Acidicapsa acidisoli: one gene and its partner. The protein of the gene in region 1 binds, or shares a complex with, the protein of each later gene. Links are inferred from orthologs where the notes say so. Each region holds a gene or a part of one and is shown in the gene's direction. Other genes may lie near its edges.

What was found.
Region 2: the proteins of groL (region 1) and metK are in contact, whole or in part, in a cryo-EM structure (PDB 8P4O), measured with the Escherichia coli proteins. The link is inferred for Acidicapsa acidisoli from one-to-one orthologs.

Annotation. Positions count from the first base shown.
Region 1 is NZ_JAGSYI010000004.1:480,349-491,959, forward strand. What follows is about bases 3,937-6,919. They hold groL (chaperonin GroEL), read left to right. Parts: upstream 3,937-4,582; coding sequence 4,583-6,256; downstream 6,257-6,919. Other genes in these bases: OHL23_RS23995 (co-chaperone GroES), read left to right, coding at 4,176-4,487; OHL23_RS24005 (secondary thiamine-phosphate synthase enzyme YjbQ), read left to right, coding at 6,593-6,919. In the rest of the region: OHL23_RS23975 (hypothetical protein), read right to left, coding at 1-517; lepB (signal peptidase I), read left to right, coding at 1,297-2,130; OHL23_RS23985 (SDR family NAD(P)-dependent oxidoreductase), read right to left, coding at 2,384-3,136; OHL23_RS23990 (carboxypeptidase-like regulatory domain-containing protein), read right to left, coding at 3,182-3,760; more of OHL23_RS24005, read left to right, coding at 6,920-7,009; OHL23_RS24010 (hypothetical protein), read right to left, coding at 7,109-7,633; OHL23_RS24015 (TetR/AcrR family transcriptional regulator), read left to right, coding at 7,752-8,327; OHL23_RS24020 (alpha/beta fold hydrolase), read right to left, coding at 8,403-9,170; OHL23_RS24025 (TonB-dependent receptor), read right to left, coding at 10,002-11,611.
Region 2 is NZ_JAGSYI010000001.1:640,818-652,429, reverse strand. Bases 4,100-7,083 are described here. They hold metK (methionine adenosyltransferase), read left to right. Parts: upstream 4,100-5,001; coding sequence 5,002-6,165; downstream 6,166-7,083. Other genes in these bases: OHL23_RS02660 (carbonic anhydrase), read left to right, coding at 6,325-7,083; OHL23_RS02670 (helix-turn-helix domain-containing protein), read left to right, coding at 4,174-4,704. Also shown: OHL23_RS02695 (ArnT family glycosyltransferase), read right to left, coding at 1-266; OHL23_RS02690 (ArsR/SmtB family transcription factor), read right to left, coding at 440-1,264; OHL23_RS02685 (NIPSNAP family protein), read left to right, coding at 1,274-1,759; OHL23_RS02680 (isocitrate lyase/PEP mutase family protein), read left to right, coding at 1,766-2,587; OHL23_RS02675 (ABC transporter permease), read right to left, coding at 2,777-3,880; more of OHL23_RS02660, read left to right, coding at 7,084-7,092; OHL23_RS02655 (vitamin B12-dependent ribonucleotide reductase), read left to right, coding at 7,805-11,224; OHL23_RS02650 (SMP-30/gluconolactonase/LRE family protein), read right to left, coding at 11,555-11,612. UniProt on the Escherichia coli protein: Catalyzes the formation of S-adenosylmethionine (AdoMet) from methionine and ATP.

The DNA of each region.
Region 1 (11,611 bases):
GAGTTGTGGGTGGGCCCGAAAATCTAGTCCGGGCAACGCCAAAGCCAATAATTGCCGCCATGATCAAACCGGCTGCGATCCATATCCCATGACGAACGGTGAGCCTCGGAGGTGCTCCTTGGGAATCTGCCGGCAAAACCGGCGACAAGAGATCTTCCCGCAAGGACTCGGCGTGCTCCGCGCCTTCTATTGGTACGGCAGATTCCATTAGATGGTGTGCAGGTTCACGAAAACACGGGACATAGGTGCCGACGGGCAATTCGATCACTAATTCCGTAGCATGTTCCGGATTGACATAATATTGGCTCAGTCTCTTCCGGACTTCCGCTGCCGTCATGCGAACCACCGGATCAAGGTTCACATCGTAGACAGGTTCCCGCCCGAAGGCTTCGACACCGATTGTCCGTTCCTTCAACTCGCTCGCATTACCAAGAAGGGTCTGCTCAACTGTGTAAGCGAGCAGCACCGGGTATCGCTTGCTGTTCGTGAACAAAGAGTGAGCGAGAAGGCGATTCAACTGTTCTCGAACCAAGGCTGGACTTAATGCCGGTTCAGCCCCCTTTAGTTCCCTCTCGAATTGTGACAACGATGACATTCTCAATTCGGCCTCTACTCGAAGACACACCGTGCCGGAATCGCAGCGTCTCTAGAACTCAAACGATTCAGCACAAAGCCGACAAGGACCCTGACACCAGCGGCAACGCACAATCATTTCATATTTCACGGACTCGCGTCATGACGGGGGATAACCCGCTGGGCGCCATTCAGACCATCGGCGGAACCGCAGCGCTACCCGAAGCCCTCCCCTGTCTCCACTGAGTTTTTGAAATTTCTGAGTCACGCTGATCGGGAACGTCCGACCTGTAGCACGCGCTCCGCCGAAGACCTCGCCCGCGAAGGAGAGCAACGTCACGAATTTGCTGATTTATCCCCCAACATTTTGCAGAGCGCCCGCTCGCTTCGCAAAAGCCGATTTTTCAACCCTTCCTGCGCGTGATCTCTGCTCCGACACGGCATCCGGATTGGCGTAAAGCGAGAATCTCTACAGTCAACATGCCCGTTTCCCGGTACCGATCCTGAAAATGACGCCGAAGTGTTTACTCCTATATAACTTCCGGATCGGCCACTAGCCGCTCGCACGCCGAATCATCCGGAGAATTCTACGTTGCACAGGGATTTGATAGACTCTGGTCAAGACGAAAACCCGACGACAGTCGAACTTACATGAAATCATCCCTTTCGAAGGGACCGCTGCGAACGCCCTGGGGCTCGCCAGCCTTCCTGAGGAGCCCTTGGATGTGCCCAGCGACGAAGATTTCTCCTGTTTCAACGAAGCCCGCAGCTTCCGCCAAGATCAATCAGGAGGTGACTCCTTTCGAAGCGCTGGCCAGCATCTGCTCAGTTCTGGTGGTGGGCCTGTTCATTCTGACCTTCTTAGCTCAGAACTACGTCATTCCGTCAGGCTCGATGGAGAACACGCTGCTTGTGGGCGATCACCTGGTCGTCGACCAGATCACCCTAATGCCGCCTGCTTCGTGGATGCCGCTCATCAGGTATCGCGAGCCGAGGCGCGGCGATATCGTGGTCTTCCACAAGCCCGTCAATCAGCCTGGTATTGATGCCACTGACGCCGACGGAACACCACAATACACTCCCCTGGTGAAGAGGTTGATTGGCGTACCGGGAGATCATATTCATCTACGCAACGGCATTGTGATTGTTAATGGTGTTGCAGAGCCGGTGGGATTTGCGCAGCCGACGACGACGGATAACTTCAACGAGTTCCTCGATGATTTTCCCGCAGTACCCCCGGCAGCAGCATCTGGGGCGACAGAGTCGTGGGCCGTGAACTTCTCAAGCTATATCCAGGATGGCGACCTGGTGGTTCCACCCGGCATGTACTTCATGATGGGCGATAACCGGCACAACAGCCTGGACTCGCGCTACTGGGGCTTCGTGCCACGCGCCAACATAATTGGCCGGCCTCTCTTCAACTATTGGTCGTTCAAGGCCGCAGATGGACAACTTGAACAAACAGGATTCGGTCACAAGCTCGCGTGGATCGGCCACGTTCTGGTGCATTTCTTCCCAGACACGCGCTGGAAACGCACTTTCCACGTTGTTCGTTGAACCGAAATTGTAAGATCCCCATTTGATCTTGGTGCGCTCCGGTCGTATGACCGCCTATTCGGCAATTACTACTTGTGCGCTACCCGACACGCCAGCCGCAGTTCTTGCCAGGATTACTCCCCAGATGTCGGCTTGTGTTTACAGACCAACGACCTTGTTCAGACCTTCAGTTGGTAACAACAGGCCAAACCGCTCGGGAAGAAATCAATGCGCACGTCTGCGATTCATTTCTCCGGCATTTCCAGAACCCGCCTCACAACCCCAACCCGCCGTCGACGGTCAAAATCTGTCCGGTAATGAAATGCGGTCCTGTTGCAAAAAACAGCACTGCCGCGGCTACATCCTCAGCGCTTCCATTCCGCCCCATGGGTGTCTTCGATGCAAAATGCGCAACTTCTCTGTCGCCTGCAATTTCAATATACCCAGGAGCCACGCAATTCACGCTGACCTCAGGCGCAAAGGCCTTGGCCATTGTCTGCGTCAGCATGTGCAAGGCAGCCTTCGAAGAGCAGTAATGTCCATGAGTCGCCCATGGGTGACTGCCTCCCAGCGAACCCAGGTTCACGATGCGTCCATGCGCGGCCTTCAGATGCGGCAGAGCCTCGCGAGCCGCCAGAAACGGGCCCCGCGCGTTCGTTTCGAAGACTGCATCCCAGCGCTCCAGGCTGATCTCAGCCAGCGACGCAGATTCAAAGATCGCAGCGTTATTCACCAGCAGATCGAGGCCGCCAAACTCTGCCACAGTGGCCAGAATCGCATCCCGAACGCTCGCCTCGCTGCAGACATCCATCTGCAAAGCTATCGAACGGACACCCAACAACTCAATGGCACGGACTGTCTCTGCTGCCTCATCTGCCGAGGCGCGGAAGGTAATCGCGACGTCCATGCCAGAGCGCGCCAAAGTCAGGGCCAGTTCCCTGCCCACACGCTTGGCGCCGCCGGTCACAAGAGCAGTTTTACGGGGGTGAGGACCGGAAACCGACTCAGAAGATGATCCGGAAACCATGCGTCCTCGCAAAGAGAGAATCGAAGCGAAATGTCTTTGAAGAAACTACTTCGGCGTAGCCGCCGAATCCTGCGGTGATGAATCATTCTTGGGAGCATCAGGCGTCGCGTCCTTCGCCGCGCCATCCTTCGCATCTCCATTCTTCGGGTCCTTGGAAGCATCGGGAGCGGTATCCTTCGGAGCATCCGCAGGCTTGTCTGTGCTTGCCGCAGCTCCTTCGCTCTTCTTGTAAATGGAGTACTGAGCAACTGGGCGCTTGAGTTTGACGTCAATCGCCATATTGTCCTTGTCTATCTTGTAGTCATTACCATAGGTCTGGAAGCCATCCGCAATGATCTGCACGCGAACGCTTGAGCCCGTAACCAGCAGATCGATGGTCGTCTTGCCATCTTCGTTGGTCTTCAGCTCCATGTTTCCGTTGTCGTGTCCGTCCATAAGGGGATGAAAGATCACCGCCGCGTCTTCAATCGGCTTGCCGTTCGTAGCCCGAACGACAGTCACAACGACATGCGAGGTCGGCGGTGGCGCTTTGTATTTCCGGCCCCGCTTGGCCGAGTCCGAATCCTGGGCGAAAGCGTGCGTCAAAGCAACGACGCTGATCGCGGCGAGCAAGAAACCGGGCACTACGGTATTTCGAAACGTGCGTAACCTCTGAAACATGACGTTATTGTAGACCTTTCGTGGCTGACCGGGCGAATTGGGACTGGATGAGAGACGGATAAGAAACAGTTTCGATAGGTTGGAACCGGAAGCGAATTGTTAACGCAATATTTATTAGCGAAGAACACTCACATTTCACAATTCCGGCTCTTGACAACCTTTCGACGACTTCCCTACTCTAGCAGTTGGAAGGCGAGAGTGCTAACACCCGGCGATCCGGAGTGCCAAATCACTCCCTGTCCAAGCCCGGACAACTTCAGTCCGCAAACAATTTGATCTTTCTCAATCACGGATTTTCTCAATCATGGATGCGGTCGGGCCCGATCCCTCCCGTATCTCACCTGAATACCTCACTCGAAACACAAGGAGAAGCAACAGTATGGCTACATCATCCGTAGTTACGACCTTCACTCCGCTCCACGATCGCATTCTGGTCCGCCGCGTGGAAGAGGGCGAAACGGTTCGGGGCGGCATCATCATCCCTGACAGCGCCAAGGAAAAGCCCCAGGAAGGCGAAGTCATCTCCGTAGGCAAGGGCAAGTCCAACGACGAAGGCAAGGTTTTCCCCCTTGATGTAAAGGCTGGCGACCGCGTTCTCTTCGGCAAGTACTCCGGCACCGAGATCAAGATCGACGGCGAAGAGTTCCTCATCATGCGCGAAGAAGAAGTCCTCGGAATTCTGAAGAAGTAAATCGATTTGCTCCGTTAGAAGAGTCGGCTGCATTCGTATTTCCTGCCGACCACTAACCACTCATCCCTTAACACTGTTTTTGGAGAATAAGCACAATGGCAAAGCAGATTCTGCACGGAGAAGATTCCCGTCAGGCGATCCTGCGCGGAGTGAACATCCTCGCGGACGCCGTCAAGGTCACCCTCGGTCCCAAGGGCCGCAATGTGGTCATTGAAAAGAAGTTCGGTTCCCCGACCATCACCAAGGACGGCGTTACCGTCGCGAAGGAAATCGAGCTCCAGAACGCCCTGGAGAATGTCGGCGCGCAGCTCGTGAAGGAAGTTGCTTCCAAGACCTCGGACGTTGCCGGTGACGGCACCACGACCGCGACCGTTCTGGCCCAGTCGATCTATCGCGAAGGCGTGAAGACCGTTGCCGCCGGCGCGAACCCGACCGCCCTCAAGCGCGGCATCGACAAGGCTGTCATCGCCGTGATCGGCGCTCGCGACAAGGAAGGCAAGCTCGCCGATGGCGGCGCGCTCGGCAAGATGTCCCAGCCGGTCAACGATGATTCCGTAGCCCAGGTCGGCACCATCTCGGCCAACGGCGACGTGGAAATCGGCGAAATCATCGCCGGCGCCATGAAGACCGTAGGCAAGGACGGCGTGATCACGATCGAAGAGTCGAAAACCATGCAGACCTACCTCGAAACCGTGGAAGGCATGCAGTTTGACCGCGGCTACCTGAGCCCCTACTTCGTTACCGATGCCGACCGCATGGAAGTCAGCCTCGACGACCCATACATCCTGATCTACGAGAAGAAGATCAGCAACATGAAGGATCTGCTGCCTCTGCTGGAGCAGGTTGCCCGCGCCGGCAAGCCCCTGCTGATCATCGCTGAGGACGTCGAAGGCGAAGCCCTCGCGACCCTCGTCGTGAACAAGCTGCGCGGCACCCTGAACGTCGCTGCCGTCAAGGCTCCTGGCTTTGGCGATCGTCGCAAGGCGATGCTGGGCGACATTGCCATCCTCACCGGCGGCAAGGCCATCACCGAAGATCTGGGCATCAAGCTCGAGAACGTCAAGATCGAGGATCTGGGCCGCGCCAAGCACCTCACCATCGACAAGGACAACACCACCATCGTCGATGGAGCCGGGGAAGCTGCCGACATCCAAGGCCGTGTGAAGGAAATTCGCAGCCAGATCGAAAAGACCACGAGCGACTACGATCGCGAGAAGCTGCAGGAGCGGTTGGCCAAGCTGGTTGGCGGCGTTGCCGTCATCAAGGTTGGCGCTGCGACTGAGACCGAGCTGAAGGAAAAGAAGGCTCGCGTTGAAGACGCTCTCCACGCCACCCGCGCTGCCGTCGAAGAAGGCATCGTTGCCGGAGGCGGCGTTGCTCTGGTTCGCTCGACCTCTGCGGTTGACGCTCTGATCAAGACCCTCGAAGGCGATGAGAAGATCGGTGCGCAGATCGTTCGCCGTTCGCTCGAAGAGCCGCTTCGCCAGATCGTCGCAAATGCCGGCGAAGAAGGCGCAGTGGTTGTGGGCAAGATCCACGAGTCGAAGGACGACCACTACGGCTACAACGCGGCCACTGGCCAGTTCGAAGACCTGGTCAAGGCCGGCGTCATCGACCCGACCAAGGTGACCCGCACCGCTCTGCAGAACGCAGCCTCGATCGCAGGCCTGTTGCTGACTACCGAAGCCCTGGTTTCCGAGATTCCGGAGCCCAAGGCAGCGGCACCGGCCGGCGGCGGTCACGGCGGCGGCATGGACGGCATGTACTAACCACCCCAGCGACGAAGACCAGTCGCCGGGGACCCCGGGGACTGGCCGTCCAGGCAAACGCGCCTTCGGCGCAAATGCAAATGACAAAAAGGCCTCCAGCTTCGGCTGGGGGCCTTTTTGTGTGTCTCGCAAATTGTTCCACGTAGAGCATTGCTCGCTGAAGTGTTTTCCACAAATTTGGGTTTGTTGGAAGTGGCTTTTTGTCAGTGAGTTCGCGTTGCGTACAATTACGGGCCTCTGTGCCTTGTTGCAGCGAATGGGGATTTTGCGTGTGGAGCGCGTTTTGTTCTACAGCCAAAGATCCGATGAAACAATCCTCTTAAGGAGATGGTTGGGATGAAGAGTTATACGGAGTACCTGGTGTTTGAGACGAAGCGGCGCAAGGAGATGGTGCACATTACGGACCATGTGGAAGAGGTGGTGCGGCGCAGCGGCATCAGGGATGGTTTGTGCTTTGTTTCGCCGATGCACATTACCGCTGCGATTTATGTGAACGATCTGGAGAGCGGTCTGATCGAGGACATCGGCAAGTGGCTAGAAGAGCTTGCGCCGGAGCGTCCCGGCTACAAACATCATCAGACCGGCGAGGACAACGCGGATGCGCATTTGAAGGCGCTGCTGCTGCACCACGAAACGACATTGCCTGTTACCGACAGCAAGCTCGACCTGGGAACCTGGCAGCGAGTCTTCTATGCGGAGTTTGACGGGCAGCGGCGCAAGCGAGTGATTGTGAAGGTGCTTGGGGTGGAATAAGGGAATGGCGGCTGCGCGCTTCTTCCACGGCGTCGAAACGTTCCGCCAAATAGAAGCGCGCCAGACCCGGTGCCCGCGATACTTCCGAATTCTCCTGTGTCAGGATTCGGTCGCGTGACCAATGAGAACAGGAGCTGCACTGGACTGCGGACGGAGCAGCCAATAGAAGGCGACCAAGTGCGTGATCATCAGCATTGGCACATAGAGAATCGGGATCGCGTATGTGGAACCCAATTGCCCCGCCAGGGCCGGAAGGCCGATCCTGACGGCGTGGTAATAGTCGACAATGAGGTCGACGATTCCAACGAGATTGAAGGCTACGACGAAAAACCAGAAGAGTGGACGTACCCTTACCGCGAGAAGCGCCAATATGGCCAGAATCCCGGTGGCAAAGTCTCCATAGGCGGCGAAGGTGGCGAAGCTAGCGGGCAGGTTGGGGCCGACGACGCCGGGAAGAAGAAAGACGAGACCGAAGAAGCGGAAGCTGTGAACAGTGGCGATGAGTCGTTGAGCTTCCATCGGTTCCATAGACTTGAGCCTGGGCAGAAAATACGCGCGGAAGCAAAGCAGGCACGCGACATAACCTAAAGCGAGATGCAATTGAAAGAGCGTTTGCGGTGACATTTTGACCTCCTGCCTGCATGGGATTATATATATCATCCTATCGATTCAGATTATTTTTTGAAGGACCGGGGCGGACGGATCGCACGCTGAGATGATTGCCAACATCCTATAATGAGCCATGCGTTACAGGCCCGAACATAAAGCCGAAATCCGTCAGAAGATTGTGAAAGACGCGTCGCGGCGTGTTCGCATCGAAGGAATCACTGGCGCTGCTGTTTCCGCCGTGATGCGCGACGCCGGCCTGACCCACGGAGGCTTTTACAAGCATTTCGGAAACAAGGACGAGTTGCTCGTGGAATCACTGCGGGAGGCATTTCAGGAAATAGCCAATCACCTTGCTCACGCCGCCGAGCAGTCCCAACCCGAGACGGCGTGGAAGGCGATCGTGACGACCTATCTGAGTCTGGAATATTGCGAGCACGTCGAGTACGGATGCCCCTTGCCCGCTCTTGCGCCCGAGTTGGCGAGAACCGATGAGGCAATGAAGGCGCAGATCTTTGAGGAACTGAAGAAGTACAGGAGCCGAATGCTTCCGTTTATGCCTGGCCAGCAAACTGCCGACAAAGAGCGCGCATTCTTTTCCATCTTTTCAACGATGGTCGGGGCAATTGAAATCGCTCGGATGCTGCCTGAGCCCGCGATGCGAGAGAAAGTGCTGGCGAGCGCGAGAGACCTTCTCTTGCGGAGCTTTTGATGGTCCCGGTCCAATTGGCAGTGGTACATAGGCCAACGTTCGTACCTGAAGAGCGTTGAATCAAGAAACGCCGTTCTAGTGTTGTGACCTTGATTGTGACAGAACAGTTCGAATGCTTTCGACGACTAGTTCAGGCTGTAGCTTCTGGATGTAATGGCTGCTTTGGGTCGCGGTGATGAGCTTTCCTTCCGGTGAGCGATGCGCCAAATCCTCTTGCATCCCATGCCAAACAGGTTCAATCGGAATCCCGTGTTCCAGAACGATGAGTGGCTTGGTGAAATGCCAGGACAAATGCTGTTCCGGCGGCAAGAAGCCTTGCCAGCTCATCGCTACGTTATTCTTCCAATCCGGATATTCGGAGAGCGCACCTGGTTCGTCCTTTGCGAAGCGCCATATTTGCTCCTCATGCGAGGAATCGACGAGAACTATCCCGGCCACTTCTGAATCGAATCGCTCATCGAACTTCCGAGCATATAGCCCTCCTATGGAATGGCCAACGAGGACATAAGGTTGTGGAACATTGGCCGCACTTAGCAGAGCGGCCAGATCGTCCACAACCTGATCAGCAGACTGAGTCTCTTGAATGACGCGACTTTTGCCCAGGCCGGCTCGATCATAGCTGCACACCCGTGCAAAGGCAGATACTTGCGGCTGGACTTTGTCCCATGTGCTCGTGGTTCCCCCGCCACCGGCCAATAGGATCACGGTCGGGCCAGCAGCATTTCCGCGGCAGTCGAGAAAGAGCTGGTGACCATTTGCGGGAATCAAAGCTTGCCCGAAAAGCGAAATGCAGGTACCGAGTGCGAGCGCAATCAGAAACGCGGTCCTGGGCAGAGGTTTCATCTCCACATGTTAGCGGATGAGAGATGTCTTTGACCTTTAGCGGCGGGTCCGGTGCTATCCGTGAACTGCGTGGAAGGTGGCTCTTTTGGCAAAGGGCCGAATTGGCGTTTGCGAGCTCGGTTTAGCTCGCAATGCTCTGGTAGCAGGCTTGGTATTGCGCTGCTACCAGGCGACGCCTAAGGCATGAAGCCTGAGTTCGTCTGCGGTATTCAACCTATTGGAGCCTGAGATGGCCCAGAATGCGTACGCGACGTCCGCACTCAGCGTGGCGCACCAAGATTCATGACGAATGATGCCATCACAGTACGTACAGGCTGAATCCGCGCTATATCGATTGCTGTGGCCCAACGGTGGTTCGCTTTGGATTGACATTGCATACTCCTACAACATGGGTTGATAGAGAGGAGGAAGATATCTCCGTCGCATTGAGAGGCGACGTATCTTCCAAAAGGCTGGAAGGAGAAAGGCTGTTTTTCTCTTCCCTACCGCCTTATGTATGTATGTGACAGTAACATTCACTGATTTGAGAAACAATTATGTCTTTGTATTAGTTGGGGGTGTTACTGAATAGTACCCATATTTAGGTATAAGCATTCTCTCGGCGGCTAAAGCCGCATGCAAGTGCTGCATTTAAGGCGCGGCTAAAGCGTTGCCCTTTCAAAACAAAGGCAAATTAGACAAAGGCAAATCAGGACACTACCTGTTACTGAATTTCGCTTGCTTTCACTCGTTGAAGGTGTAATTCCAGATCGAACAAACCCCGCATACGCAAACGACTCGGCGGCCTTGAGTGAATCATACCGCCGAGTCGTTGGATGGATTGCGATTGACTTAGAACTTCAGGCGTACAGACATCTGAATCTGGCGGATGTTGTACGCGAAGTTGCTGTTGTCCGTGCTGGTGATCGCATTGAATGGAGTGGCCGTATACGGAACAAGAGTGTTGGTGAAATTGGTCTTGTCCTGGGCCACGGTGTAGGCGTTTGTTCCAAGGCCGGTCACGTTCTGATGGTTGGCGAGGTTGAAGGCTTCAGCGAAGAACTCCAGGCTGTAGCGCTCACGCACCACGATCTGCTTGGAGGCACGAAGATCGAGAACCCACGTGCTGGGCATCTGGAATTCGTTGCGATCGACGCCAGGAACGCGATTCGAACCGCCGGAACCGTTGAAGGAGACGGTGCTGATGATTGCCTCGGAGGTTGGCGAGCCCGGCGTGGTGTATAGCTTGGACGACGATCCGCTGATGCCCATCGAGTAGGGCAGGCCGTTTTGAGCCTGGAAGTCAGGAGCGAGTTCGTAATTGTTCAAGAGGTAGCCGAGCGGTCCATGGACGTGCCACGGCGAGGTTCCGACCATGTAGAGGACGAACCGGTTGGGTACGTTCTGGTTGGATTTGCCATAGTCAAGCTTGATGTTGGAGGGGTCGAGGAGCGCGGTGGCGCTGGCTCCCGTGGTGTTGTTTTCGCCGTAGTCCATCGCTTTGGACCAGGTGTAGTTGGCATTGACTGAGACGTGGTGAGACATCTCATGACGGAAGCTGGCGACGAGTGCTTCGTAGTTTGAGGTAACACCGCTGAAGATGTCGGTGATCGAGCTGAAGTTCGGGTTGGGACGGTGGTTGGCGCTGGTGGTATCAAAATACGCATTCGCAGTGAATGTGTATTGATTCGCCAGCGGACCGATTCCGGTGGGGTCCGCCACGGTGAAGGTGACGGGAGTCGGAGCGGGCAGGTTTGTATCGACAAAATCGGGCAGACGACGGCCCCAGGAGCCGAGCCAGGAGATGCTGAAGACATCGTTTGAGGACAACTGCTGCTCGATGGTGAGGTCAGCCTGGTGAATCTCCGGCACCTTGAAGTTGGGATCTAGGTAGTACGCCGTGTTGTTTCCGCTGGCGGAGCCAAGGCAGTTGGCGTAGTTGGCGGCGGGAACGATCTGCGGGAACATCGGAGCGCAGGTTGTTCCGGGATTGATGTTGGGGTTGGTCTGGCTGCCGCTAGCGCCGGTTCCGATCATTGCCTGATAGACCGTCGAGTTGATGGCGCGGGCAAAGAACTCGCCGTAGCCGCCGCGCAGGATGGTTTTGCCGCCGCCGAAGATGTCATAGGCGAAGCCGACGCGAGGACCGATGTTGGCTGCGTAATCAGGCAGCGATGCGGTCTGCTGCAACATCGGGTTGGCAAGCTGCTGGCCGGGCAGTTGCTCGAACTCCCAACGCAGACCGTAGGTAAGGCTGAGGCGCGGGCTGAACTTCCACTCGTCCTGCGCGAAGAGAGCGTAGTCGCCGGTGTTGAAATCGAGGCCGGCGTCTCCTGCACCCTGGTTGAAGTAGGTGTAGTTTTCCGCCATCTTGCCGGCGGTGGGATTCTGCGACAGGTAGAGATCGGCGAAGTAATCGCCGAGTGGGGCGGCACCGCTGTAGGTAAAGCCGCCGTATTGGT
Region 2 (11,612 bases), on another replicon or contig:
ACGCCGGTGACAAAGAAGAGCAGCCACTCCAGAAAAGGCCAGACGGGGACGGCGGGCGCGGGGTTGAAGTCGCCTGGGACGTACCAGTTGTGAAAAAGATGGGAGCGGATGGCGGCGTTGCCGTACCAGCCCTCGTCGGTGTACTTGGACCAGTCCTGCCAAGGGGAAAAGTTGGGGAAATCGGCGCGGAGGTGCCACGCGTGCGCAGCGGCGAAGAGCGCAATCAGGATGATCCACAGTGTGTACGCGAGGCGTTTCGGGGTCATCAGAAGCGGGATCTCCTGCAGCAGCGGTCAAGCTGGTCTATCCAAAATGTATCGAGTATGGGGCTTCATGGCGAGTATACAAGCGAACATGTCGGGTCAAACTGGATTAAAGCCGGATTCTGAGCGGGCCTATGAGGCGGAATTGATCCGGGCTATTGAGGCTTGCGGAGCTACTAACTGGCTGCTGATTGAATCCCGAAGCGGGCTGATAGTTCGCGCTGGCCGAGCCGGGTGACATTCAGGGCTCGGCTATCGAGGTCGCGCGTGACCCACTTTCGCTGCAAAGCCGTTTGCAGAAGAGCAGCGCCGAGCGCGCCCCCGATGTGAGGCTTTCGCTCGCTCCAATCCACGCACGCATAGGCGAATCGGCGGCGCAGGCTTCGGGTTGCTGCGATGTCGATTCCCAGAGCTTCGAAGGCCTTGTTTCCGGCGGATGTCAGGTCGAGCGCATCTTCGGGCTTTGAACCTGATTGCTCGGAGGCTTGGATGATCCAGCCTGAATTGACGAAGCGAGAGTGGAGAGAGACTGCAACCGTGCCTGCCATGTGGTCGTAGCAGGTGCGGGCATAGCGCAGGGGAACAGGCGTGGTTGGAGCGTACTGAGGCCGCGACCCTCCGGCTACTACCATGAGTGCTTCGAGCGCGCTGGCCACGTCGGCTCCTTCGAGGCTGTAGTAACGGTGCTTCCCCTGAACAAGCAGTTTTATCAGTCGCTCGGCCATTAGGCGGTTGAGGTGTACGCTTGCGGTGGAAGGGCTGACCTCGGCCACCGTCGCGAGTTCGGTGCTGGTGCGTGCGTGACCGTCCAACAGGCAACAGAGGATGCGCGCCCTGGATGGTTCGCCGATGGCTGCCGCGAGACGGGAGAGTGCGACGTCGCTTACGGGACTGATATTCGTGCTTCTGAGTCTTGTACTGGTTCTTGTATGAGTCGTGGGTCTCAAGTTCGCATCCATGATGTGACGATAAACGAAGTATTGATGTTGGAAAAGAGGCATACTTTCCTCATGCGATTCCCGAGACCGGTTGTGCATTCCGTCACTCGCCGCGAAGCCATTGTGGGAGCGGTTGCTTCCAGTGTGTTGCTGACCCCTGCTGGAAGCGTATTTGCAGATCCGGCTCAGGACTTGTCACAGAAGAGGAGAGGAATGAAGATTACCTGCGTTATTCGCTACCAGATCGATCCGTTTCAACGGGATAAGTTCCAAAAGTATGCCGAGAACTGGGGGCGCATCATTCCCCGTTGCGGCGGCGAACTTGTCGGATATTTTCTTCCCTATGAGGGGACGAATGATGTGGCTTGGGGATTGATTGCCTTCGATAGCCTGTCGACTTATGAGGCGTACCGGGCGCGGCTCAGGGCAGATCCGGAAGCGCGAGCGAATTTTGCCATGGCGCAGGCCAATCGCCTGATTCTTCGCGAAGAGAGAAACTTTGTGGAAGTAGTCGATGGGACGTTTGGAATTGCTGCAATTTCTTCGGAGAAAGGATGACTCTGTATGTCGACGCAGGATGAAAAAGGACTGGTCTTCCGCGCGCTGCATCAGCGCAGTGGTGCGTTTGTCATTCCTAACCCATGGGATGTGGGTACGGCCCGGGTGTTGGCCGGATTGGGCTTTGAGGCTCTGGCCACGACCAGCGCGGGCTACGCTTTTTCGATCGGGAGGCGAGACGGCGCAGTTGGCCGCGAGGCGATGATCGGGCATGTAGCTGAGATTTCCGAGGCCACGGATCTGCCGGTGAGCGCCGATCTTGAGAATGGTTTTGGGGACCCGCCGGAGGTTGCCGCGGAAACGATACGAATGGTTGCGGCTGCGGGAGCTGTGGGTGGTTCCATCGAAGATGCGACCGGGCGGGCGGACGATCCGATCTATGCGGAAGACTTTGCGGCGGATCGGATTCGAGCTGCGGCAGAGGCTGTGCGGGGTCTGCCTTTCGCATTTACGCTGACTGCCCGGGCGGAGAATTATCTGTACGGGCGTCCAGACCTTGCAGGTACGATTCGCAGGCTGCAGGCGTATCAGGAAGCGGGCGCGGATGTTCTGTATGCACCTGGGCTGACGAGCCATGATGAGATTGCGGCTGTAATCAAATCAGTCGATCGGCCGGTGAATGTGCTGGTCGGATTCAAGGGGATTCAGCTAAGCGTGGCAGAGGCCTCGGCCATGGGCGTGAGGCGGCTGAGTGTGGGCAGCGCTCTTGCCCGCGCCGCTTATGGTGCGCTGCTGCGCGCCACCAAAGAGATGCGGGAGCAGGGGACTTTTACATTTGGCGACGATGCGCCGAGCTTACGCGAGATGACTGCGATGTTTCCGAAGTAAAGGTGGTGGTCAATTTGAAAAGAGGCCAACCCTCAGGGGCTAAAGCCCCCCGATATTGCAGGACTTAATGTACGGGCTAAAGCCCGTACCGTTCAAACTGACCCACTACCGAAATAAGGAATTGGCGGCTGGCTGCCGGGAGAGGGAAGGGCCAATGCGATCGCACTGGCCCTTTTGTGTGCGCAAGAGTTATTCGTACGACAGGGCGTCGATGGGGTCTTTGCGGGCGGCCATGAATGCCGGGTAGGCAGCTCCGAGGACTGCTCCGAGGAAGGCGATGATGGCGGCTTTCACCGTCCAGTCGGAGGTGATTTCGAAGAACAACGAGGGGAATTTGTGGGCCAGGGCGGAGTGGATCGCATAGGTCAGTGCTATGCCAGCTGCTATGCCCACGACGGCCATCATGGCCGATTCCCGCAGGACCATGCCGACGATTGCGGTCTTGGATGCGCCCATGGACTTGAGAATCCCGATTTCACGGGTGCGTTCGAGGATCGCGGTGTACATCGACAGAAAGATGACCAGGAAGCCGACGAGGGTTGCAATCAGAGTGACCACATTAAGAGCTATATCGAATCCGGGAATGTGATCTGGCGTCATTAAAGAGAGCCACTCGTGCATGGTCCAGATCTGGTAGTTCTGGAAGCCCGGCGTGCTCAGGATTTCCTTCCGGATTGCTTCCTGATTCGCTTCATCGTCGCTCTTGATGAAGAAGAGCGAGGCTTTGCCTTCGGAGCCGATCAGGTCGCCGAGCGTCTGGATCTGAAACATTTTTCGCCCGCCTTTGCCGCTTTCGACGATGCCGCAGATGCGGAAGGGATGGCCGAGGACCTGAATCGTATCGCCGACATGGTATCCCGCGCCGGGGGCGGCGAAGACGTCATCGACGATCACGTCATTAGGCCCTTGAAATGGGCCGCCCTGGAGGAAGACGAAGGGACGCAAGGCGTTGAAACTGGGGTAGTCGATGCCGTAGAGAATCTCCAGTGAACTGCCGAGGCTGGTCTTCTGAATTACCGGCGAAGCGATGGCGATGTGAGGCAGTTTGCGCAGGGCTTCGACATTTTTCGCCGGAATTGGCGCACCCCCAAGGGCGTTGATGAAGCTGGCGTTGGGAGGGCCTACGATCATGTCGGCGCCGACTCCGTTGGTGCGGATCTTCTGGCCGTCGATCTGGCCGAGGAAGATGGCGGCGACGGAGATGATCATCACCACTTCGATGGCGATCGCAGCGGCCGAGATTACGGAGCGCATGGGGCGATGGATCAGATTAGCGAATACCAGTTTGTTCATAGTTTGTTCGTAATGGATCGGTTCGTTCCTGAATGAGGCGGGGCCGAATGGAAACCTATAAGAAAAGGGTATCAGGCGGATGGGGAGCGACGCCGGAGGGTTGAAATGCGGAGCGGTAAAGGAATATTGCGGCAACGAATTTAATGAGATATTGTTCCCTGATTTGGTCGAGCCGGGGTGTCATTTTCCCAGATTGAACGCGCAATCGCAGGTATATGAAAAGAAAACAAGCGCAACAACTTGATTTTGACCTGGGTGGCGAATAGGTTTTATCTTGATTGTGGAAATCTTTTTTGGGAAAGTGTCCCTGTTTTGTGATGAGCACGGGTAGCTTTGGCGAAGAGTTGCGGATGGAGCGGTTGAACCGCGGCATTGCGCTCGAAAGGATTACCGAGATCACCAAGATCAGCCAGCGGCACCTGGTGGCGCTGGAGGAGAACCAGTTTCGTGTGCTTCCCGGCGGCATTCTGAACAAGGGCATCGTTCGGGGCTATGTGAACGTCCTCGGTCTGGATGAAATGGACTGGGTTACGCGCTTCCAGCGGGCGTATGCGGCTTCCGGTGAGCTGCATGATGACGACCGCAACTGGATCGAGTTTGCCGCCAATGTGGGCCGGGCGCGGGTGCGGCCACGGGATGCGGCGACGGAGCGGCTGAAATGGGCTGGGGCGCTGCTCTTGCTGTTCGTGGTCGGCATCGCGGTGTTTTTTACGGTGCGCTACTTCGGCTTCCGGTCGGGTTGGTGGCCGACGGTGGTTCCGGGACGGGAGCCAGCGACGAGCGCGGTGACGGGTTTGGGGATGTGGCTGCTGGGCGGATTCTGAACCGGATTTCAGACTGGACGCCCGTTTAGATTCCTTGTTCTTTCTTCCTTATTTCCTTTTGTTGTCTCCCATTCACCCTCGGCAGGGCGCGGTTGAACAGGCGATGGTTGCCGTTGGGCAGGCGCAGCTTTGCCGCAACGGGCATGTGGCAATTACCATAAATAGATGCAGTATCGGGCTTCGTCCCTCCTCTTGCCGGCATCTGATTATGAGCCGCCAGGGTGAAGGAAGCCTGGGTTGCGTGTGATGCGGCCCGGAAATACCCCCTGCACAAGACGCAATGGGAGGAAATGCAATTTGAGCGACCGTTTTCTGTTTACCTCTGAATCTGTGACGGAAGGCCATCCGGACAAGATTGCCGACCAGATCTCCGACGCTATTCTGGATGCCTGCCTGGAGCAGGATCCTTACAGCCGCGTTGCGGCGGAAACTTTAACCGCGACCGGTCTGGTGGTGATCGCGGGCGAGATTACCACCAAGGCGTATGTGGACTTTCAGACGCTGGTGCGTGGAGTGGTGGCTTCGATTGGCTACGACAACGCGCTATATGGCTTCGATTCCAATACCTGCGCGGTGATCTCGTCAATCAATCGCCAGTCGGGCGATATTGCGCAGGGCGTGGACACGGGCGGCGCGGGCGACCAGGGCATGATGTTCGGCTACGCCACAAACGAGACTCCGGAGCTGATGCCGGCGGCGATTTCGCTGGCGCACAAGCTGACGCGGCGACTCTCCGAAGTGCGCAAGAACGGCAAGCTGCCGTATCTGCGGCCGGATGGCAAGAGCCAGGTGACGGTTGAGTATGACGAGTCCGGAAAGCCGGTGCGCATTGACGCGGTTGTGATTTCGACCCAACATGCGGAGCAGGTCGGGAATGACGAGCTGCGCGCGGACATTCAGAAGCATGTGATTCAGGCTGTGCTTCCGTCCGAGTGGCTGGATGAAAACACCAAGTACCACATCAATCCGACGGGCCGCTTTGTGATTGGCGGACCGATGGGCGATACCGGGCTGACGGGTCGCAAGATTATCGTGGATACCTACGGTGGAGCGGGCCGGCATGGCGGCGGCGCATTCAGCGGCAAGGATCCGACAAAGGTGGACCGTTCGGCGGCCTACGTGGCGCGTTATATCGCCAAGAACATCGTGGCTGCGAAGCTGGCGGACCGCTGCGAGGTGCAGCTCGCCTACGCGATTGGCGTGGCCGAGCCGGTTTCGGTGCTGGTGGAGACCTTTGGCACGGGCAAGGTGAGCGCCAAGACGCTGACGGAGCTGGTGCGGAAGAACTTCTCGTTGACGCCGAAGGGGATTATCGAGAGCCTGAACCTGCGTCGTCCGATCTACCGGCAGACGGCGGCCTACGGGCACTTTGGACGCAACGAGGCAGAGTTTACCTGGGAAGCGACGGACAAGGCTGCGGCTTTGGCTGAGCAGGCCGGGCTGGTGGCTGCGGCGAAGTAGGTTTTTCCGTAAACTTCGATGAATGAAATGGGCCTTCGCCTTCGGGTGGAGGCCTTTTTCTGGCTTTGAGGCGGTTGAGCGCTGAATGCGTCGGCCGTTTCGTTGCGTCTATGTCATAGAATCTTTTGGAATCATTGGATGGAATGGAGAGAGAAAGCTATGCGTCGGATGGGATTGGCGATGTTGGGGCTGAGTCTTGGTCTGTTTGGAAGCGCACCGTTTGTGGCTCAGGCCCAGCAGGCGGCTACGGGCGCGCCGTGGAGCTATGAGGGCAAGCAGGGACCGCTGAACTGGGGAAGGCTGGACCCGGCGTACAGGGCTTGCTCTACGGGCAAGGAGCAGTCGCCGATTGATATTCGCGGGGCGCACCTGAATAAGAGTCTGCAGCCGATTGAGTTTCACTACATGAGCAGTTCGATGGCGCTGGTCAATACCGGGCACTGGATTCAGGTGACGCCGGCGCCGGGGAGTTATATCGTCGCTAATGGGACTCGCTACGACCTGGTGCAGTTTCATTTTCATCATCCTGGCGAGGAGGCAGTGAAGGGAAAGCTGCCGGATATGACCCTGGATCTGGTGCACAAGAGCGCCGATGGCAAGATCGCCGTGGTAGCGGTGCGGCTCAATGAGGGCAATGCCAACGCCGTCCTGGCAGCCCTGTGGCAGCACATGCCGAAGACGGCTGGCGCGACGGATAAGATGACGGAGTCGATGAGCCCGGCGGGGCTGCTGCCGACTGATCGTGGGTACTGGACCTATGAGGGTTCGCTGACGGCTCCGCCCTGTACGGAAGGGGTGCGATGGTTCATCTTCGAGCAAGAGGTTGAACTGTCACGAGACCAGTTGCGCAGCTATGCTGCATTGTTTAAGGTCACCAGCCGGATGATTCAACCAACGCGCGGACGGAAGATCGAGGCGAACGAATAGGTTTCGATTTTGTTCCTTTTGCCTGACATAAATTCAAAGCGCCTTTCTCGATCTGCCTACAGGGTTTCGTGACGGTTTCGGGACGGCCTCGGGAGTGGCCCCAGTCTGGGTCCCGAGGCCTACGGAGTTGCGTACTCCTTTCTCCACAACTCCCACAGGAGTCCACCGGAGTTGCACTATTTCTGCGCCTTGTGCCGGGCCGAGGGGAAGCATAGGCTCAAGGGTGGGAGGCTGATCGTTGGTGGTTTCCTGCGCTTTGACAGCTCTTTGCGCCCTGGTTTTATCGGCCGGATCGTGGAAAATTCAAGGCCGAAACCCGCATTGGACGGGGGCTTTCCCGTTTTGCACAGCCGACGGCGGGTGTTGCCGAAGATGGTGCTCCGTAAGGTGATGAAAATACTACATATTGTGGTTCGCGCTTGACCTGCACCACAGACAGCGGTATTTTTGCATCTGCGGTTGTTACGAATTGATGACAGAAACCTTGGTTCTCTGGTGTTTTTTTCCGGAATCGTGCCAATCTTGTCCAATCTTGGCCGGCAATTTCAGCGGTCGGGATGATGTCCTATTCGTTAAGAACGATCTTGCCGCAACTTTTTGATTCTGTAGTCCTGCTGGTGCGTGTCGCCAGCTGATTCATCTAATGTTCAGGGTCCTTTTTAGAGGCCCGCTAGCGTATGAACCCACCCCCAAGGTTCCCGAAGGAGACCGAATGTTCGATACTTACTCCGCGTCACCCACTTCTTTTTCAAACTCCGGCTCAACTGCTGGCGCGAACCAAAATGCCTCCGGCGCAACGACCGCGAGCTACTCCCGCGGAGGGCTGACCTTTTCGCGCCGCTTCTCGAAGGCCGGTGTTTCGCCGTATGACGAGGTTCAGTGGGAGCGGCGGACCGCTTCCATCACCGACGCGAGCGGCAAGTCGATCTTCGAGCAGAAGGATGTCGAAGTTCCCGTGGATTGGTCGATGACGGCGACCAACATCGTGGCCTCGAAGTACCTGCATGGGCAGATTGGCACTCCGGAGCGGGAGACGGGTGTGCGGCAATTGGTGGCGCGGGTGGCGGAGACGATTCGGGACTGGGGTCTGGAGGGTGGTTATTTTTCGAGCGCCCAGGATGCGGCGATCTTTCATGACGAGCTGGTGGCGATGCTCGTGTCGCAGAAGGTGGCGTTCAATTCGCCGGTGTGGTTCAACGTGGGCTGCGACCGGTTGGAGCCGAATTCGGACGCGCAGAACTGGCATTGGGACCCGCATACCTGCGCGGTGCGCTTTTCGGTGACAGGCTACCGGAATCCGCAGTGCTCGGCGTGCTTTATCAACGCGGTGGACGACTCGCTGGACGCGATTCTCACGCTGGCGAAGACGGAAGGAATGCTGTTCAAGTGGGGGTCGGGAACGGGGACGAATCTTTCGTCGATTCGCGGCTCGATGGAGCTGCTTTCGGGTGGCGGCACGGCTTCAGGTCCGCTGAGTTTCATGCGCGGATTCGATGCTTTTGCGGGGGTGATCAAGTCGGGCGGCAAGACGCGGCGCGCGGCCAAGATGGTGATCCTGAATGTGGACCATCCGGATATTGTCGACTTCATCGATTGCAAGTCGAAGGAGGAGGCCAAGGCTTTTGCGCTGATTCGGGCTGGGTATGACGGTTCGGGACCGGATTCCGAGGCGTATTCCTCGATCTTCTTCCAGAACGCGAATAACTCTGTGCGCGTGAATGACGAGTTCATGCGCGCTTATGAGCGGGATGGCGAGTTCACGACCCTGGCGGTGAAGGATCGCAAGCCGGTGAATACCTATAAGGCTCGCTTCATCATGAACAAGATTGCCGAGGCGACGTGGCAGTGCGGCGACCCTGGAATGCAGTTCGACTCGACGATCAACCGCTGGCACACAAGCAAGAACTCGGGGCGCATCAATGCTTCGAATCCTTGCTCGGAGTACATGTTCCTCGATAACTCGGCCTGCAATCTGGCGAGCTTTAACCTGCTGAAGTTTGTGACTTCGGCGGGGACGTTCGATATTCAGGCATATCGCCATGCTGTTTCCGTGGTGATCACGGCAATGGAGATCCTGGTCGATAACTCGGGTTATCCGACCGAGGCGATTGCGAAGAATTCGCATGACTATCGCCCGCTGGGCTTGGGCTACGCGAACCTGGGCGCGCTGTTGATGGCGCTGGGTCTGCCGTACGACTCCGACGCAGGTCGCGACTATGCCGGATGCCTGACGGCGATCATGTGCGGACAGGCATATCTGCAGTCGTCGATTATCGCGGCGACATGCCCGCCGCTGGCTTCAGCGACGCCGCTGACGGCGCAGGTGAACCAGGAAATGGGCCGTCAGGGCGGAGCTTGCCCCGGGTACTATGTGAACCGCGAGCCGTTTCTGGATGTGATCCGGATGCACCGCGCGGAGGTAAACAAGATCGGCAAGTCTAAGGTCAGCGGCGAGCCATTTGTCGCTCCGCAACTGGACGCGATGATTGAGGCCAGCCGCGAGTGCTGGGACATGGCGCTGATCTATGGCGAGCGCTATGGCTATCGCAACTCGCAGACGACGGTACTGGCCCCGACGGGCACCATCGGCTTCATGATGGACTGCGACACGACGGGCATCGAGCCTGACCTGGCGCTGGTGAAGTACAAGAAGCTGGTGGGCGGCGGCATGATCAAGATCGTCAACCAGACGGTTCCTTCGGCGCTCTTCAAGCTCGGTTACAAGGACGACGAAGTGAACGCGATTGTCAGCTACATCGACGCGACGGGCACGATCGAAGGCGCGCCGGGAATCAAGCCGGAGCATCTGAGTGTTTTCGATTGCTCGTTCAAGCCGTCGAAGGGAACGCGCTCGATTCACTACATGGGCCATATCAAGATGATGGCGGCGGCGCAGCCGTTTATCTCTGGAGCCATCTCGAAGACCGTGAACCTGCCGCATGAGGCGACGGTCGAGCAGATCGCTGAGGCATATACGGAAAGCTGGCGTCAGGGGCTGAAGGCTGTAGCAATCTATCGCGATGGGTCCAAGGGTGTGCAGCCGTTGAACACCAGCCAGGATGCTAAGAAGAACGAGCCGACGGCGCTGGATACGGCCGGGGCGCGGGTGCTGGCTTCGCTGGCTGCCGGGGCGGAAGCTGCGGATGCCGATGTGAAGACGCTGGAAGCCAACCTTGCGAGCAAGATCAGCGACAAGCTTGAAGTAAGCGCGAAGCAGGTCTATGCAGTGTCACAGGCCTTCCAGAAGGCGCTTGAGTCATTGGCTGGCTTCGAGGCTCGGGCGGCTGCGCTGGCGGCTCGACCGGCTTCGATGCCTTCTGCCGTACCCGCGCCTGCCAATCAGGATCTGAATGCGCCGCCGAAGGCCGTTCGGCACCGGTTACCGGAGGAGCGGGCTTCGGTAACGCACAAGTTCTCGATTGCCGGACACGAGGGCTACATCACAGTGGGGTTGTATCCAACCGGACAGCCGGGCGAGATCTTCATCAAGATGGCCAAGGAGGGTTCAACGGTCTCTGGACTGATGGATGCCTTTGCCACATCGATCTCGCTTGCCTTGCAGCATGGCGTTCCGTTGAAGGTGCTATGCGAGAAGTTCGCGCATACGCGCTTTGAGCCCTCGGGCTGGACTGGCAATGAGCAGATCGGCTACGCGAAGAGCTTGATGGACTATATCTTCCGCTGGCTGCAGTTGCGCTTCCTGTCGGGGACGCAGTTGCCGTTGTTTGCGGGACTCGCTCCTCAGGCGCAGCAGTTGGCCGCGCCTCCGGCGACGATGGTTCCGGAAACGGAGATGGAATCCGAGTCCGAACCCGGTTCGGGTGTTCCCGGAGTCTCTGGTGCTGCGCTTACGAAGCTGGTGGAGGATATCGCGCGCAGGCTGAATCAGGTGAATGCTTCGGCGGTTGGCCCGGTGCCGGAGATTCGGGTGTCGTCTGCGGCTCCATCGGCTTCTCCTGTAACGAGTGTTCCCAAGCTCACAGATCGCGGCCTATATCATGCCGCGGATGCGATGCGCGAGATGTACGACATGGGCGATGCTCCAAGCTGCGGGACGTGCGGCGCGATCATGGTGCGCAATGGATCATGCTATCGCTGCATGAGCTGCGGTTCGACGAGCGGTTGCAGCTAGACCGGCTCCTCGAATTCAACAAGTATTGTGGGTTTACGCATAAGCGTAAAGTTGAACCCCATGAAGGTAAAGTCGACACCGCATAAGTCTGAAGTGCACAAAAGGCCCGCTCAGGCGGGCTTTTTGTAGTTTTAAAGTGAAAGCGCAGGACCCCTAAATGAGTAGTGGAATGCGCATTGTCCTCAGCGGCCAGCCAGCCCTTCCCAGAACCGAGTCATGTATGCGGCCGTCATAAATCCGGAATGGAAGACGTGAGTGGCCTGCCACCTTTCTTTTACCCGAAAATCGATTAACGTTCACGTGGCCGATGACCCTGGGTAAACCTTCGCATCAAACGATCTGGACGCCTTCTGTTCCGACATAAAGTGCGTAAAGAGACTGGCTCGCA